DNA from 2 places in the Candidatus Symbiopectobacterium sp. NZEC135 genome. Region 2 is predicted to be linked to the other one. Evidence: predicted binding sites of a transcription regulator. Region 2 holds the regulator's gene; the other holds the start of a gene.

Region 1 (9,927 bases), on a different contig from region 2:
GCCATCCGCCACGTAGAACTGGAAGAACGCGTGGCACGGCGCCAACGCCATTTGATCTAACTCACCCACGTTCCACGCAGAAACAATGATACGGCGTGAATTCGGGTCCTGCTTTAACTGTTGCAGCACGGTTTGCAGTTGGTCAATCTGGCGACCATCCGCCGCGCCCCAGGCGCGCCACTGCTTACCGTATACCGGACCAAGATCGCCATTTTCATCGGCCCATTCATCCCAAATGCTGACTTTATTGTCGTGCAGATAGCCAACGTTGGTATCACCGTTGAGGAACCACAGCAACTCGTGAATGATTGAGCGCAGATGGCAGCGCTTGGTGGTCACCAGCGGAAAACCGTCTTGCAGATTGAAACGCATCTGATGGCCGAAAATCGATAAGGTTCCGGTGCCGGTTCTGTCTCCCTTCGGCGTTCCCTTATCAAGCACTTTCTGCATCAATTCCAGATACTGTTTCATTTCACCCTCACTACACGATTAAAAAATTCACCGCGCGACTCTCACTAATGTCAGCAAGGACGCCGCTCACGGCAAGCAATTGCTGTTTTTACGCCTTGCGGCGATAGGCCCAGACCATCATCAGGATACCGGCAAATACCATCGGCAGCGACAGAATCTGCCCCATGCTGATGAAATTACCGAACAGGCCAAGCTGTGCGTCCGGCTGACGGAAAAACTCGGTAATAATGCGGAACACACCGTAGCCAATCAAAAACAAGCCAGAAACGCTGCCCATCGGGCGCGGTTTACGAATGAACAGATTTAACAGGATAAACAGCGCGATGCCTTCCAACGCCATCTGATAAAGCTGGGACGGATGGCGCGGCAACATGCCGTACTGATTGAAAATCGCCTGCCATTGCGGGTTGGTTACCGCCAGCATCAAATCTTCGCTTCGTGCACCGGGAAACAGCATCGCCCACGGCGTATCGGTAGTAACGCGGCCCCAGAGTTCCCCGTTGATAAAATTACCCAAGCGCCCAGCACCCAGTCCGAAAGGAATCAACGGTGCAATAAAATCGGCAACCTGAAAGAAGTGGCGCTTGGTACGACGAGCAAACCACAGCATAACGCAAATCACCCCAACCAGACCGCCGTGGAATGACATACCGCCATCCCACACTTTAAACAGGTAAAGCGGGTTACTGATGAACGAAGGGAAAGCATAGAACAGGACATACCCCAGACGGCCGCCCACGAAAACCCCGAGGAACCCCAGGTAGAGCAGGTTTTCCACTTCTTCCTTGGTCCAGCCGCTGCCCGGTTTATTCGCCCGGCGCACAGCCAGCCACATGGCAAACACAAAGCCCACTAGGTACATCAGTCCGTACCAATGGAGCGAAACGGGTCCAAGGGAGAAAATCACCGGATCAAATTGAGGAAACGCCAAGTAACTCGTTGTCATCGATCACCACATGCTTGTTTGTTTATCTCACGACGTTGTTAATCCCACGGTACGGGAAGTCGGAAAAGGGGAAACCTTGTTTGCCAACGCACTCTCGGCATTAACGCCTTACGCACTGGCGGCGGTTGCGCATGATAGCACAGAGCAGCCGCTACGCAGCGTGCAAGCGCAGGAAAAGTTATGTAAACAGGATGTTACCTTTAACACATGTTGTCAGCGCCCACCTCGGGCCAGCGCTCCCAAACCGCGCTCTTCGAGGAAGAGTGCAATCCACTGGCGCACTTCGCTTGCGCTGCGCGCCATCAAAAGGCGCTCAGTCAGCACTTGTACCTCCGTCAATACCAATTGACGCAGCAGGTATTTTACCCGCGCTACGCTACGACCGTTCATGCTGAAAGTACGATAGCCCAGCCCAGTTAATACCAGTGAACCCATGGCCTCGCCGGCCATTTCACCACAGACAGAGACTTCAAGATCAAGACGTTGGCATTCGCGTGCAATACCGGCCAACGCCAGCAACATAGACGGATGCAGGCTGTCATAGAGTGATGCCACATGTGGGTTGTTGCGATCCACGGCTAGCAAATACTGGGTCAGATCGTTAGTGCCTACCGAGACAAAATCAATACGGGAGGCCAGGTGTGGTAGCAAAAACAGCATAGACGGGACTTCGATCATCACGCCGATGCGCGGTTCCGGCAAGGCATGCCCCACCAGTTCTCGTACTTCAGCGGCTGCCTGCGCAATAAGCCGGCACGCTTCGTCCACCTCGTCCAAGCTGCTGATCATCGGCAACAAAATGCGCAGGTTGCCGGTTTCGGCATTGGCGCGCAGCATTGCCCGCACCTGGATCAAGAAGATCTCCGGCTGATCGAGGGTAACGCGAATACCTCGCCACCCCAAGCAGGGGTTCTCTTCACTGATTGGCAAATACGGTAGCTGTTTGTCGGCACCGATATCCAACGTGCGCAACACGACCGGACGTGAGGGATAAAGCTGCAACATGCCCTGGTACTGCGCCATCTGCTCATCTTCAGACGGAAAGCCGCTCTGTAGCATAAAGGGCACTTCGGTGCGGTACAGCCCGACGCCGTCAACCAGGTTGATAAAACGCTGCTCATGTTCAGCGCTGAGCCCGGCATTGAGCATCACCTGCATGTGCTCTCCGCTTTTCAGCACCGCAGGCCGTTGCATATCGTCTTCGGCCAGACGCGTCAGCGCATTATCTTCACTCAACAGGCGCTGATATTCTTGTAACAGCGTCGGTTCAGGATCCACCAACAGTTCGCCCTGATAGCCATCAAGGATCAGCGTGCGCTGGTGCAATAACTCAGGCTGAATATCCGCGCCCATCAGGGTGGGGATCCCCATCGCCCGCACCATGATCGCCGCATGAGAGTTGGCGGCACCGTCGTGCACGACCACGCCGGCCAGTCGGTCCTGTGGCACATCCGCCAGTAGCGTTGCCGTCAGTTCATCGGCCACCAGAATAAAATGCGGCGGCCAGCGATCGCTGCTGGGCACACTATCATCAAGATGGAACAAGAGACGCTGCCCCAACGCGCGAAAATCCCCTGCGCGTTCGCGCAAATAGGCATCCTGAAGCACGGCAAACTGCGCGGCGAAACGCTCGATCACCAGTTTTACCGCCCACTCGGCGACATTCCCGTCATCCACTTCCTGAAACAGCTCGCGCTTTAGGCGTGCATCACTCAGCAAATGGGAATAAAGATCGAAAATGGCCGCACTCTCTTTTTGCGCACTGGCGCTAAAACGTTTACTAAAACGTCGGAATTCGGCATTGGCCTCTTCCAATGCCTGTGTCAGACGCGAACGCTCGCGCTCACTATCCAGACTTGACGCCGGAAAAACCAGTTCAAGTGAGGGCTGGCTACTGTCCATCCAGCCTGGCGCAATCGCCACGCCACTCGATGCCACCAGCGCTTTGAGTCGTGTTTGTCGATACTGACCAAACAGCGCTTTGATTTGCGTCAGAGAGAGAATAGCGGCCATTTGCGCCGCCAGCGTGACCATGAAAGACTCTTCATTTTTATCAAACTGGCGATGTTCGCGCTGTTGCACCACCAGCACCCCGAGCAGTTGTCGACGATGAATGATGGGCACACCAAGGAAAGAACGAAAGTGCTGCTCTTTGACGGAAGGAATAAATTTAAAACTGGGGTGGGCTTGTGCATCGGCCAGGTTGATAGGTTCAGCACGCTGCCCCACCAATCCAACAATCCCTTGACCAAAAGCCAGCGTGATAAGACGACCACGCGGCTTTTTCAAACCGCGTGTCGCCATCAGGTAGTAACATTGGCGATCGTGGTCGGCCAGATAGACAGAACACACTTCCGTATCCATCGCCTGGCAGGTCTCATTGACCAACAGATCCAGCGCATCATTCAAGCGCGATGCCGCCGCCACTTTCTCAACGATTTCTCGCAAACGCGTGAGCATGATGAGCGCGACTTATCCTCTTTTGCGCCGAGGCACCGAAGGCGCCCTCGCCGCGGCGTTCTCTTGCAGTTGTATAACCGGGCTGATAAATTCCTTCATCACCCGACGGTAAACGTCGCGTTTAAACGACACCACCTGACGCACAGGATACCAGTAACTCACCCAGCGCCAGCCGTCGAACTCCGGCGTACCGCTGCTTTGCATATTGATATCAGATTCATTGCACATTAACTGTAGCAGAAACCATTTCTGCTTTTGACCGATACAAACCGGTTTTGTATCCCAACGCACCAAACGTTTTGGTAATTTGTAACGTAACCAGCTACGGGTTGAAGCTAGAATACGGACATCCTTTTTCCTGAGTCCCACTTCTTCAAACAGTTCGCGATACATGGCTTGTTCAGGGCTTTCCCCCGGATTGATGCCCCCTTGCGGGAACTGCCAGGAATGCTGACCATAACGGCGCGCCCAGAGCACTTCACCAAGCCGATTGCAGATTACAATACCAACGTTAGGGCGGTAGCCATCATCATCGATCACCGGACTACCTCGAAAACTTTCAATGCAAAGATGGCCTGATTGTTTCACACTCCCGCCACCCGGTAAACTCCTGCTTAACAGCATTGACTCTACGAATAACCTGCCGCTAACCCACAGAAAGATGAATAGTTATAAACAGCAAGCCGCAGCCATAGCGCTTTTATTCACTATTTTTGTGGATATCACTGTGCAGAACCAAATGAAAGCATGCGGAAAACATTTTCTCTGTCGTTAAAACCACAGCGCGAAACCTAAAAATTCTTCCTTTATTTTCAAAAAAATACCGATTTAACCCACGACATATTCACTGCAAATAAACCGCACAGAAAACCGGTGTCCGGCAGAGTGGTGAAAGATTGCTCCACAACTGTTTTATCCACAGACGCAGCGCAAGAATCGCATAATAAAATAACAAAAATCGCAAAAATTCGTGACGTCAAGGCTGTAAATCAAACCAGTAGTGATGACTTATCCCGGTTATCCCAAAAATCTGTGGATAACCTGGTGTAAGATCCTGTTTATTGTCGGTGTCTATCCCTGAACAACGATAAAACCGATGCGATGCATTGGCGGGATAAACAAAAAAACACGCTATGAATCATGCTATTATTGTTTTTCTTTCGGCAGGGCAATGCCCTGTTGAAAAACCTGATGAATGCTGTATTTTTTTTAGTCAATCTGACAACCGGTTTCATAGGTGAATATGCCCAACCCGATTTCGACACCACCCGCCGATGAGCATACGCTGCTCGAGCATGCACGGGCGCTTGCCGGTTATACGCTGGCGGAACTTGCTGCACAGGCAAATCTGCCACTGCCCGCCAACCTCAAGCGCGACAAGGGGTGGATCGGCGTTCTTCTCGAGCGCTTTCTCGGTGCCAGCGCGGGCAGCAAGCCGGAACAGGATTTTCCCGATATTGGCGTGGAGCTAAAAACCATACCGATCGATGACCAGGGCAGACCGCTCGAAACCACCTTTGTGTCGGTGGCTCCGCTGACCGGCAACAGCGGTGTGACATGGGAAAGCAGCCATGTGCGGCATAAGTTGGCACGGGTGCTATGGATCCCAGTGGAAGGGTCGCGTGAAATTCCACTTGGCGAACGGCATATCGGCACACCGCTTATCTGGAGCCCCTCTCCCGAGGAGGAGGAATTGCTGCGCCGGGATTGGGAAGAACTGATGGATCTGATCGTGCTTGGCAAAGTGGAAAGCATCACCGCACGTCACGGCGAGGTACTACAATTACGCCCTAAAGGCGCCAACAGCAAGGCGCTAACACAAGCAATCGGCGAGTTTGGTCAGCACATCATGACCTTGCCGCGCGGTTTCTATTTAAAGAAGACCTTTACCGGTCCGCTGTTAGCGCGCCATTTTCACCTTTAAGTGCCTGAGATAGAGATAATGCGTATCGTTTTTTCTTGCCAGAAAGCAGAAAGCGAAGCGTATAATCTACGTTTACATTTCGTTTAGGTGTGATTGATATAATGTTTGATTGGATTGTTGATCCGAATGCATGGATGGCGCTCGGCACGCTGACCATTTTGGAGATAGTACTAGGTATCGACAACATCATCTTCCTTTCTCTGGTTGTCGCCAAGTTACCCAAAGCCCAGCAAAATAAAGCGCGCCGTATCGGCCTTCTGGGTGCCATGCTGATGCGCCTTGGCTTGCTCGCCTCTATCGCCTGGGTGATCCGCCTGACCAACCCGCTGTTTACGCTGATGGATAATGAAATATCCGTGCGCGATCTGATCCTGTTTTTCGGTGGCTTGTTCCTGATCTGGAAATCCAGTCGCGAAGTTCATGAGACTATCGAAGGCGGTTCAGAGGCACATGCCAGTCAGGTACATTCCTTTTTCGGGGCGATTGTGCAGATCATGTTGTTGGACATCATCTTCAGCCTCGACTCCGTCATTACCGCCGTCGGCCTTTCCGACCATCTGTTTATTATGATGGCCGCCGTGGTGATTGCCGTGGGTGTGATGATGTTTTCAGCCCGCGCCATCGGTGAGTTTGTCGATCGCCACCCATCGGTGAAAATGCTGGCGCTCTCTTTCCTGATTCTGGTGGGTTTTACGCTGATTCTGGAAAGCGTCGATGTCCACGTTCCCAAAGGCTATATCTATTTCGCCATGTTCTTCTCAATGTCGGTTGAAGCGCTGAATCTGATGCGCAGTAAAAAAGCGACAAACGCAGAATAACGCCCCCGGCGGGTAGCCTTGGCTGCCCGCCCGCTCTCCTACCTCTCCTTTACGGGGAATCACCAATTATTTCCATTATTCCTACATTCTTCTTTTTCACGCTTTGCTAGACTCATCTTGTATATTCATGTTTTTTGATAGAGATTAGGTTCTGAAGAGAACCATCGCCCGTTGTTTTACTATTCGAGTGGATTACCTGATGACGATTCGACACAAAGCCATCGCGTTATGCTTTTTTGCCCTGTTTCTCAGTGGATGTAGCAGCAACTATGTGATTGCCACCAAAGAAGGGCAGATGTTGCTGACAAAAAACAAGCCGGCGTTGGATAAAGACACGGGTCTGCTCAGTTATCTTGATGAAGATGGGCAGTGGCGACAGATCAATAATGAAATTGTCTCCCAGATTGTTCAGCGTTAACGGCAGGCCTTGCCTGACTTTTTTGTTTTTTTTTCACACCGTAAAGCCATTAAAGGTGCTTCCCCCCATAGCATTGCTTGGTTATAGTCAGAAATAGGCGCTGGTTTTTCCCTTTATGTAAGGGATGAGGACGCCGGGATTTTCAGACATTAAGGAAGCTGGCAATGCTCTATCACCGTATTCCCCATAGTGCTTTAGAAGTCAGCGTGCTCAGTCTGGGCACCATGACGTTTGGTGAACAAAACAGTGAAGCGGAGGCGCACGCGCAGCTCGATCGCGCAGTGGCAGCCGGCGTTAACCTGATTGACACCGCAGAAATGTACCCCGTACCACCGCGACCGGAAACACAGGGGCTCACGGAACGCTATATTGGCTCATGGTTAGCCTCGCGTGGCGGCAGAGAAAAACTGATTCTGGCAAGTAAAGTCGCCGGGCCAAGCCGTGGCAGCGACGCCGGTATTCGCCCGCAACAGGTATTGGATCGTAAAAATATCCGTGCCGCGCTGGACGCCACCCTCACTCGCCTGAACACCGACTACCTCGATCTTTATCAAGTGCATTGGCCGCAGAGACAAACCAACTGCTTTGGCAAATTGAACTATCAATACACCGATGACAAAGCAACAGTGACGCTGCTGGAAACGCTGGAAGCCCTTGAAGAACAGGTTCGTGCCGGAAAAATCCGCTATATCGGGGTATCGAATGAAACCCCTTGGGGCGTGATGCGCTACCTGCAACTGGCTGAAAAACATAATCTGCCGCGCATCGTCTCCATCCAGAACCCGTACAGCTTGCTCAACCGCAGCTTCGAAGTGGGTTTGGCTGAAATCAGCCAGCACGAAGGGGTGGAACTGTTGGCGTATTCGCCTCTCGCCTTTGGTACCTTAACCGGGAAATATCTGAATGGCGCGCAGCCTGCTGGTGCGCGTAATACGCTGTTCAGCCGTTTTGTGCGTTACAGCGCGCCGCACACCCAGCAAGCCATTGCTGAGTATGTCGCCCTTGCGCAACGTCACGGGTTGGATCCGGCACAAATGGCGTTGGCGTTTGTTCGTCAGCAACCGTTTGTCGCCAGCACCATCCTGGGAGCAACTACGCTTGAACAGCTCGACACCAATCTTGCCAGCCTGGAGGTGCAATTGGATGCCGATGTGCTGGCTGAGTTGGAAGAGATTCATCGCCGTTTCACCATCCCGGCGCCTTGATATCCACGCTATCTCACTGTTAAGGCCCACTATTGGGCCTTTTTTTAACTAGCAGCTCGAAGCACCGCTAAGCAGAGGAAACAAGCCGCCGTGCTGCGGATCGCTATTCAGCCATTTCGATGCGCTAGCGGTATAGGTTTCCAGCGGCTGGCTAAAGGTTAATTTTTCAGCCAAATCGACATTGATGTCTGAAATGGTCACACTCTTGTTTTTCAAACCGTTCTCATTGAACATCAGATGACTGTTAACCGTGGTAGAAACCGTGCTTGAACCGCTCGATAAAGGCAACATGTCATCCCGCGACGAACCCAGTTGCTCCACCGGCCAGACTATCTGGGTTGCAATATCAACGCCGTTGCTCTTGCTCACGGTAACCGTTGTCTGAGGCGGCCCCAGTTTCATCCATCGATTATCGATAAAAATCACATTGCCAGACTGATGATTGAGCTCATTAAGTACCTTATTACCGACGTTATTCAGAACATTTTTGGGCGCAATATGGTGCGTCAGCGCCAGCAGGCTCATAGGATGGTGGTTAACCATGTCAGAAAGCTGTCCAACTTGACGCTTTTGCCCTTCAGACAGCCCCTCAGGTAACGCAAGCGTGTCTTTGATAATCGAAAACAGATTGCCCCCCATATCAACAGCTCGTTGACCATAGCTTTTATGGCTATTATCGATATGGAGAGCCATTCCCTGCCGTAACGCATTGATAAACGAGCCACCAGCGAAATAACCTCCCGCGTCTTCAGGGTGCTTCACTGGCAAAGAGAAGCCGTTTTTCATAAAAGCCGTTAGCTCGGAGGAAACCGCATAGTTATCATGATGTTCGAAGGAAACAGATTCAAGCTCATTAAGCCAGTTTTGACCAATCGCGATGGTAGACAACGGCATTTTTTCTAATAATGGTTTTAGTTGCTCATATTTATTTTGGAATTCACCACGAACCTCTTTTGGCAGTTCAGCAATCATCTTGAACATCTCATCAACCAGTTCAGGCTGTTGTGTTTTATGAGCAAGGATGGCCAGTTCAATAAGATCGGAGACTGTTTTTTTGTCTCCATTGGCAGTCCCCATTGGTAGGAACGCATTGAAGACTTCTCTTATTTTAGCGGGCAATTGCAAAACATTCCGCATCACTTCTGATTGCAAACACAAGGATGAAACATGGCTGTAGGTTTCTGCGGTTACGGATGAAATCACTGAGCACAGTGAAATTTCCGGGACGACTTCTTTACTTTGCGTATAATGCCGCTGCAACTCTTTTGCTGCAATGCGGTGCAATGCGGTATTACTTTGATATTCTGCTTTATCCAGAATTGTGCGTTTTAATACCGACATAAATGTCGCGGCGATCATCTTCCCACCATAAACACCGGTGAGGGCATTTTCTATTGCCAGTTTCATCACCTGTGAACCTGATTCCTGCGTTGACCAAACGCATAAAATACGCTCCAGCGCGTGATCTTGTAACATATCAGGCAGAAAACGCTCGGCAATTTTACTTGCCAGGAAGGTGGAACACGAATTATTGCCATTGTACTCCATCAGCAAAGAGACTAAGGGACTAGCCCCCTCTTTTACCTGCGCCACCGTATTATCAAACAATACGCTTCTGCCAAGGCTGACAATTTCAGCGCTTCGCTCACCCAGCAATTTTTGTTCACACGCGTATTGCTGAGCGA
Region 2 (6,450 bases):
ACGGCAAACTGGGTGATGCCTATGCGGGCACCGCGCAATACATGCAGGCCATGGGCGTTCCGACGTTTCTGCTGCCGCTGACCATTCTGCTGGAGCTGGGCGGTGGCTTGGCGGTGCTGTTCGGTCTTCTGACTCGCACTGTCGCCCTTTTCACGGCGGGATTCACACTGCTGACCGCCCTGCTGTTTCACACCAACTTTGCCGAAGGTGTAAACCAGTTGATGTTCCTGAAAAACCTGACCATCGCAGGCGGCTATCTGCTGCTGGCTGTAACGGGCCCTGGCGCTTTCAGCATCGACCGTCTTTTGAATAAAAAGTGGTAACACCGTAGTTTTATACCAAAGTAGTTTTATACCAACGTAGTTTTATACCAACGTAGTTTTATACCAACGTAGTTTTATACCAACGTAGTTTTATACCAACGTAGTTTGATGCCAACACCAGGCATAACCCTCGCACCAGCGGCGCAGTACTCTGCGCCCTGGTTTTTACATTGATGATGGAGGACCCATGGGACAACTAATCGATGGCGTATGGCACGATACCTGGTATGACACCAGCAAGACAGGTGGGCACTTCAAGCGTACCACTGCACAGTTTCGCCACTGGATAACCCCGGATGGCGCGCCGGGCGTCACGGGCGAAGGAGGCTTCGAGGCCCAACCCCATCGCTACCACCTCTATGTTTCGCTCGCCTGCCCCTGGGCGCACCGCACCTTGATCATGCGTCAGCTTAAAGGGTTACAGGAGTACATCGGTGTGTCCGTGGTGCATCCGTTGATGTTGGATCAGGGCTGGACTTTCGGCATCGATTTTCCTTACACCACTGGTGACTCACTCTACCAGCACGAATTTCTCTACCAACTTTACCTGCATGCCAACGCCGATTACAGCGGGCGCGTTACCGTTCCGGTACTGTGGGATAAAACGCGCCACACCATCGTCAGCAATGAATCCGCCGATATTATCCGCATGTTCAATGCGGCGTTTGATGGCATTGGCGCAACGCCCGGCGATTACTACCCGGAGGCGCTGCGCACGCAGATTGATACGTTAAATGCGTGGATTTACCCCACCATCAATAACGGCGTGTATAAGGCGGGATTTGCGACCTCGCAAGACGCCTATGATGAAGCGGTCAATGGCGTATTCGAGGCATTGGATTCGCTGGAAGTCCGTCTGGGACAGCAGCGTTACCTGACAGGCAACGCATTGACTGAAGCGGATATTCGTTTGTGGACCACGTTACTGCGTTTCGATCCGGTTTATCATACCCATTTCAAGTGTGACAAGCGTCGGCTGGCAGACTACCCGAATCTGTTCGGTTTCCTGCGGGATATTTACCAAATTCCCGGCATTGCAGATACCGTCAACATCCCGCATATCCGCCATCACTACTACCGCAGCCACGGTACGATCAATCCGCATGGCATTATTTCCATCGGGCCAGAAAACGATCTGAGCGCACCGCACGGGCGCGACAGATTTAATGGACAGACGGTGTAATCAACAAACGATAGGCCTGAGCATCACATCACGCCTGGTTCAGCACTTTGGGCAATTCGCGCAAGAACCAGGATTTTGCCTCGCCCATGCTGTCACGACGCCACGCCATGATAATCTGGCTCTCCATGGAATATTCCGGGCTGACGACCCGCAAGCGCCCCTCGGCAATATCTCTGGCGACCATGGGGTAAGGCATGGTCGCCACGCCCAATCCCGCCAGCAGCGCGCGGCGTTTATCATCAATAGAACTCACCGTTAAACGCTGCTGCTTATCCAACAGTTGCACGGTCAATACCGGGCGTTCACGCGCGGTATCCGCCACGGCAATCCCGCGATATTTTATGCGCGTTACATCCGACAGCGGTTCAGGCTCTTGGTGAATAGGGTGATCCGGGCTGGCGACGTAAACGTTGTTCATGGTGTACAGCTTGCGCGTGTTCACTTCGGAAGAGGCGCGAAAGTGCATATCAGGCGCAATCACGATATCGGCCCGCCCCTGTTCCAAACGCTCCCAGGCACCAGCCAGCACTTCAGTCAGCAATGACACCTGGGTATTGGCTTTCTGCGCCAGCTTATCCAGCAGAGGAAACAGTTTCTCGGTCGGGATCAGCGCTTCAACGACGATAGTGATATGGGTTTCCCAGCCGCGCGCCAGCGCTTCCGCATCGGTGGTCAGTTTATCGGCGGCTTCGAGCAGGATTCGCCCCCGCTCAAGCAACATACGCCCCACGTTAGTAAATTTAGTGCGGTGACCTGAGCGATCAAAAAGCACGACGTCGAGCTCTTCTTCCAGCTTCTGCATGGTATAGCTCAGCGCCGACGGCACGCGCCCCAGCTCATCAGCCGCCGCCGCAAAGCTGCCACGGCGATCGATGGCGTCCATCACTCGCAGCGCTTCCAGCGTTAATGCCCGTTCTTTTGCCATTTACTCACTCATTCAGGAATTTTGAATATACCCACCAGATTAACTAGCTAACAATCCAACGTCCACACAATTACTATCTGTTTAGTATAATTTTTGAGGTACAGAACCATGATCATATGCAGAACAGCGGAACAGTGCGGTCAAGCTGACTACGGCTGGCTGCAAGCGCGCTACACCTTCTCTTTCGGCCATTATTTCGATCCTGAGCTGTTAGGCTTTGCGTCACTGCGCGTGTTGAATCAGGAAGTCCTCAAGCCAGGCTCAGCATTTCAGCCGCGCACCTACCCGCAAGTCGATATTTTAAATATTCTGTTGCAAGGTGAAGCGGAATATCGCGACAGCAACGGGGGTCATATCCGGGCAAAAGCAGGCGACGTTCTGTTATTGGCCGCACAGCCTGCGGTAAGCTACAGCGAGCACAGCATCAGCGACACAACGCCGCTAACGCGTTTGCAACTGTGGTTCAATGCCTGTCCTTCACGGGAAAACAGCGCCCTGCAACGACTTGCTCTGTGCGATGCCAAGGTCAAACTGCTCGCCTCACCGGAAGGTGAAAACGGCAGCCTGCAACTTCGCCAGCAGGTCTGGGTACACCATCTGCAATTGAACGAAGGTGAACAGCATACGTTTGCACTCAACGGCAACCGCGCTTATTTTCAGGTGGTTCACGGTGCGATGGAAGCCATGACGCCGCAAGAGAACGCAACGATGTTACAGTGTGGAGATGGCGCCTTCATTCAGCAGGAAAAACAGCTGACTATCCGCGCCAAAGCCCCGCTGCGCGCGCTGCTTATCGATCTGGTTGCCTGAGGCACATTCGACCTGCTGATGGATTATCACAGCGCGATCCGCGCCTTACATGGTAAGATGGGCAACATGTTCATCATCATGCGGTAGGATCAGGCCAATGGATTCAAGCGACCAAGACAAACTCCTTGCCCAGGCGGAAAGTATTTGCCAACAGCGCAACGTGCGCCTTACGCCACAGCGACTCGAAGTGCTTCGGCTGATGGCTCAACAACACGGCGCGATCAGTGCTTACGATCTGTTGGATCTGCTGCGTGCCTCAGAACCGCAAGCCAAACCCCCTACCGTATACCGCGCTCTGGATTTTCTGCTGGAGCAAGGGTTTATCCATCGTGTGGAATCGACCAACAGCTATGTCATGTGTCACCACATTGAAGAACATAGCCATACTTCAGCGCTGTTTATTTGCGATCGCTGCGGGCAAGTGACGGAACGTCAGACGGAAGGCATTGAAGCCATTCTTCAGCAGTTGGCACAAAGCGCCAATTTCACGCTGCGTCACAGCGTAGTCGAGGCACACGGCCTGTGCGAAGCCTGTCAGGAAGTGGCTGATTGCCGTGAACATGGACACTGTCATCACGACCATACGGTGCCCATCAAAAATGCGAAACCCGGCCGCTGAGCTGAGGGCGCATCACGTCATCGACAAGGCTTTCCCAAAAAGAAACGCCCTGTCGGCTAACGGTGTTTAGCTCCACTCACCGTTGCGGATAACACCGACGGCCAGCCCTTCAATAGTGAAACTCTGCTCGCGTAAATCAACCACGATGGGAGCAAAAGCTTCATTCTCCGCCAGAAGCTGCACGGTATTACCCTGACGCTTTAAGCGCTTAACCGTTACTTCATCTTCAATACGTGCCACCACGACCTGCCCGTTACGCACCTCTTGCGTTTTATGCACGGCAAGCAAATCACCGTCCAGTATCCCGATATCTTTCATCGACATACCGCTGACGCGCAGCAGAAAGTCTGCGTGCGGTTTGAACATGGCCGGATCGACCTGATAGTGGCACTCGATGTGTTCTTGCGCCAGCAGCGGTTCACCCGCAGCAACACGACCAATCAGCGGCAGGCCAACATTTTCATCTTCCATCAGCAGACGGATACCGCGCGATGCGCCAGAGACAATTTCAATCACGCCTTTACGTGCCAGCGCCTTCAAATGCTCTTCCGCCGCGTTGGGTGAGCGGAAACCCAGTTGCTGGGCGATCTCGGCACGCGTTGGCGGCATGCCGGACTGCGCAATATGATCGCGAATCAGATCATAGACCTGCTGCTGTCTGGTTGTTAATGCTTTCATTCCGCCCCCTGGTTGTTTATACAGTTTATCTGTGAGTATATACAGGTCATCGCGGCTTGGGAATCACAGAGAGGCAAATACCTGTGTTTTTATGCGCTTTGCCTCAAAATCACGCTGAAATCACCCCAGCACGAGCGGCCAGAGAATGCTCACCCAGACAACGGCGGCAAAGGCCAAGGCCACAAACACCGCCGCCGAACCGATATCTTTAGCGCGCCCAGAGAGTTCATGGTGCTCCATCCCCACGCGATCGACGACGGCCTCGATTGCGCTGTTGACTAACTCCATCAGCACCACCACCACCACCACGCCAATCAGCACTAGGCGCTCCAACAGTGACACGGGGAGCCAACACGCAACCAGCACTGCCACGACCAGCAGCATCAGTTCTTGCCGAAATGCGGCTTCGTGCTGCCATGCCTGTTTCAGCCCTTTGAGAGAGTATCCCGTTGCCTTGATAATCCGCGTTATCCCGGTAGCCTTATTCATGTTTTTTCATCCGTTTATCAGAGATTTTTTGCAATTTTCCCGTAACACCGTTGTCTCACACCACAGATCTCCCGTGTACTTTCTGGTATCCTTGCGGCGCATTGCTACTCAAGAGGCTTCTGGTTGTTATGTCCGGCTGGCGTAAAATTTACTATAAATTACTGAATTTCCCACTTAAATTGTTAGTGAAAAGCAAGATAATTCCTAACGATCCCGTGGCGGAGTTAGGGCTAGATCCTTCTCGCCCCATTCTTTATGTGCTGCCCTATAACTCACAGGCGGATTTACTGACGCTGCGCGCAAAATGCCAAGCGTTAGAACTGCCCGATCCGCTGGAACCCACTGAAATTGACGGTATCTCACTGCCCAGCCACGTGTTTATTAACGATGGTCCGCGCGTATTCCGCTATTACACGCCCAAGCAGGAATCCGTCAAACTGTTCCACGATTATCTGGATCTGCACCGCAACAATCCCTATCTCGATGTACAGATGGTGCCGGTTTCTGTCATGTTTGGCCGCTCCCCAGGCCGTGAAGGACAACACGGCGCGACACCACATCTGCGTCTGTTGAACGGCATTGAGAAGTTCTTTGCGGTGATCTGGCTGGGTCGCGACAGCTTCGTGCGCTTCTCCAGCATCGTGTCGCTGCGCCACATGGCAACCGAACACGGCACTGACAAAACCATAGCGCACAAACTGGCGCGTGTCGCCCGTATGCACTTTGCTCGTCAGCGTCTGGCCGCCGTTGGTCCGCGTTTGCCGGTACGTCAGGAATTATTTCATAAGCTGCTGGACTCCAAGGCCATCAAGAAAGCGGTTGAAGATGAGGCGCGCAGCAAGAAAATTTCCCATGAGAAAGCGCAACAGAATGCCATCGCCCTGATGGAAGAGATCGCAGCGGACTTCTCTTATGAAGCCGTGCGGCTTTCCGATCGCATTCTGAGCTGGACTTGGAACCGTCTGTATCAAGGCATTAACGTACATAATGCCGAGCGCGTGCGTCAGTTGGCACAGGACGGCCATGAACTGGTTTACGTGCCTTGCCACCGTAGTCACATGGACTACCTGCTGCTCTCCTATGTCCTGTATCATCAAGGTCTGGTTCCTCCCCATATCGCAGCCGGTATCAACCTGAATTTCTGGCCAGCAGGCCCGATTTTCCGCCGTCTGGGTGCGTTCTTTATTCGCCGGACCTTCAAAGGCAACAAGCTCTACTCCACCATTTTCCGCGAATATCTCGGCGAGCTGTTCTCACGCGGCTACTCCGTTGAGTACTTTATGGAAGGGGGGCGTTCGCGTACAGGTCGTTTGCTGGAGCCCAAGACCGGCACGTTGGCCATGACCCTTCAGGCGATGCTACGCGGCGGTACCCGTCCTATCACGCTGGTGCCGATTTATGTGGGTTATGAGCATGTGATGGA

The links. The regulator LexA, encoded in region 2, represses DNA repair genes until DNA is damaged. The targets are predictions, from matches to a motif close to TNCTGTATGTACATACAGNA.
Region 1: mutH (DNA mismatch repair endonuclease MutH) is a predicted target of LexA. The motif match lies at 4,858-4,877, and genes of this name have one in related genera.

Annotation. Positions count from the first base shown of each region.
Region 1 is NZ_JAGFPF010000021.1:37,180-47,106, reverse strand. It holds gene thyA (thymidylate synthase) at 1-471, opposite strand, end outside; gene lgt (prolipoprotein diacylglyceryl transferase) at 560-1,417, opposite strand; gene ptsP (phosphoenolpyruvate--protein phosphotransferase) at 1,631-3,877, opposite strand; gene rppH (RNA pyrophosphohydrolase) at 3,890-4,417, opposite strand; gene mutH (DNA mismatch repair endonuclease MutH) at 5,121-5,801, shown strand; gene J5224_RS12520 (TerC family protein) at 5,903-6,619, shown strand; gene J5224_RS12515 (YgdI/YgdR family lipoprotein) at 6,819-7,037, shown strand; gene J5224_RS12510 (NADP(H)-dependent aldo-keto reductase) at 7,202-8,242, shown strand; gene J5224_RS12505 (hypothetical protein) at 8,291-9,927, opposite strand, start outside.
Region 2 is NZ_JAGFPF010000047.1:148-6,597, reverse strand. It holds gene J5224_RS18310 (DoxX family protein) at 1-323, shown strand, start outside; gene J5224_RS18305 (glutathione S-transferase family protein) at 511-1,506, shown strand; gene J5224_RS18300 (LysR family transcriptional regulator) at 1,535-2,431, opposite strand; gene J5224_RS18295 (pirin family protein) at 2,540-3,241, shown strand; gene zur (zinc uptake transcriptional repressor Zur) at 3,339-3,860, shown strand; gene lexA (transcriptional repressor LexA) at 3,927-4,538, opposite strand; gene J5224_RS18280 (diacylglycerol kinase) at 4,659-5,027, opposite strand; partial or broken gene plsB (glycerol-3-phosphate 1-O-acyltransferase PlsB) at 5,156-6,450, shown strand, end outside.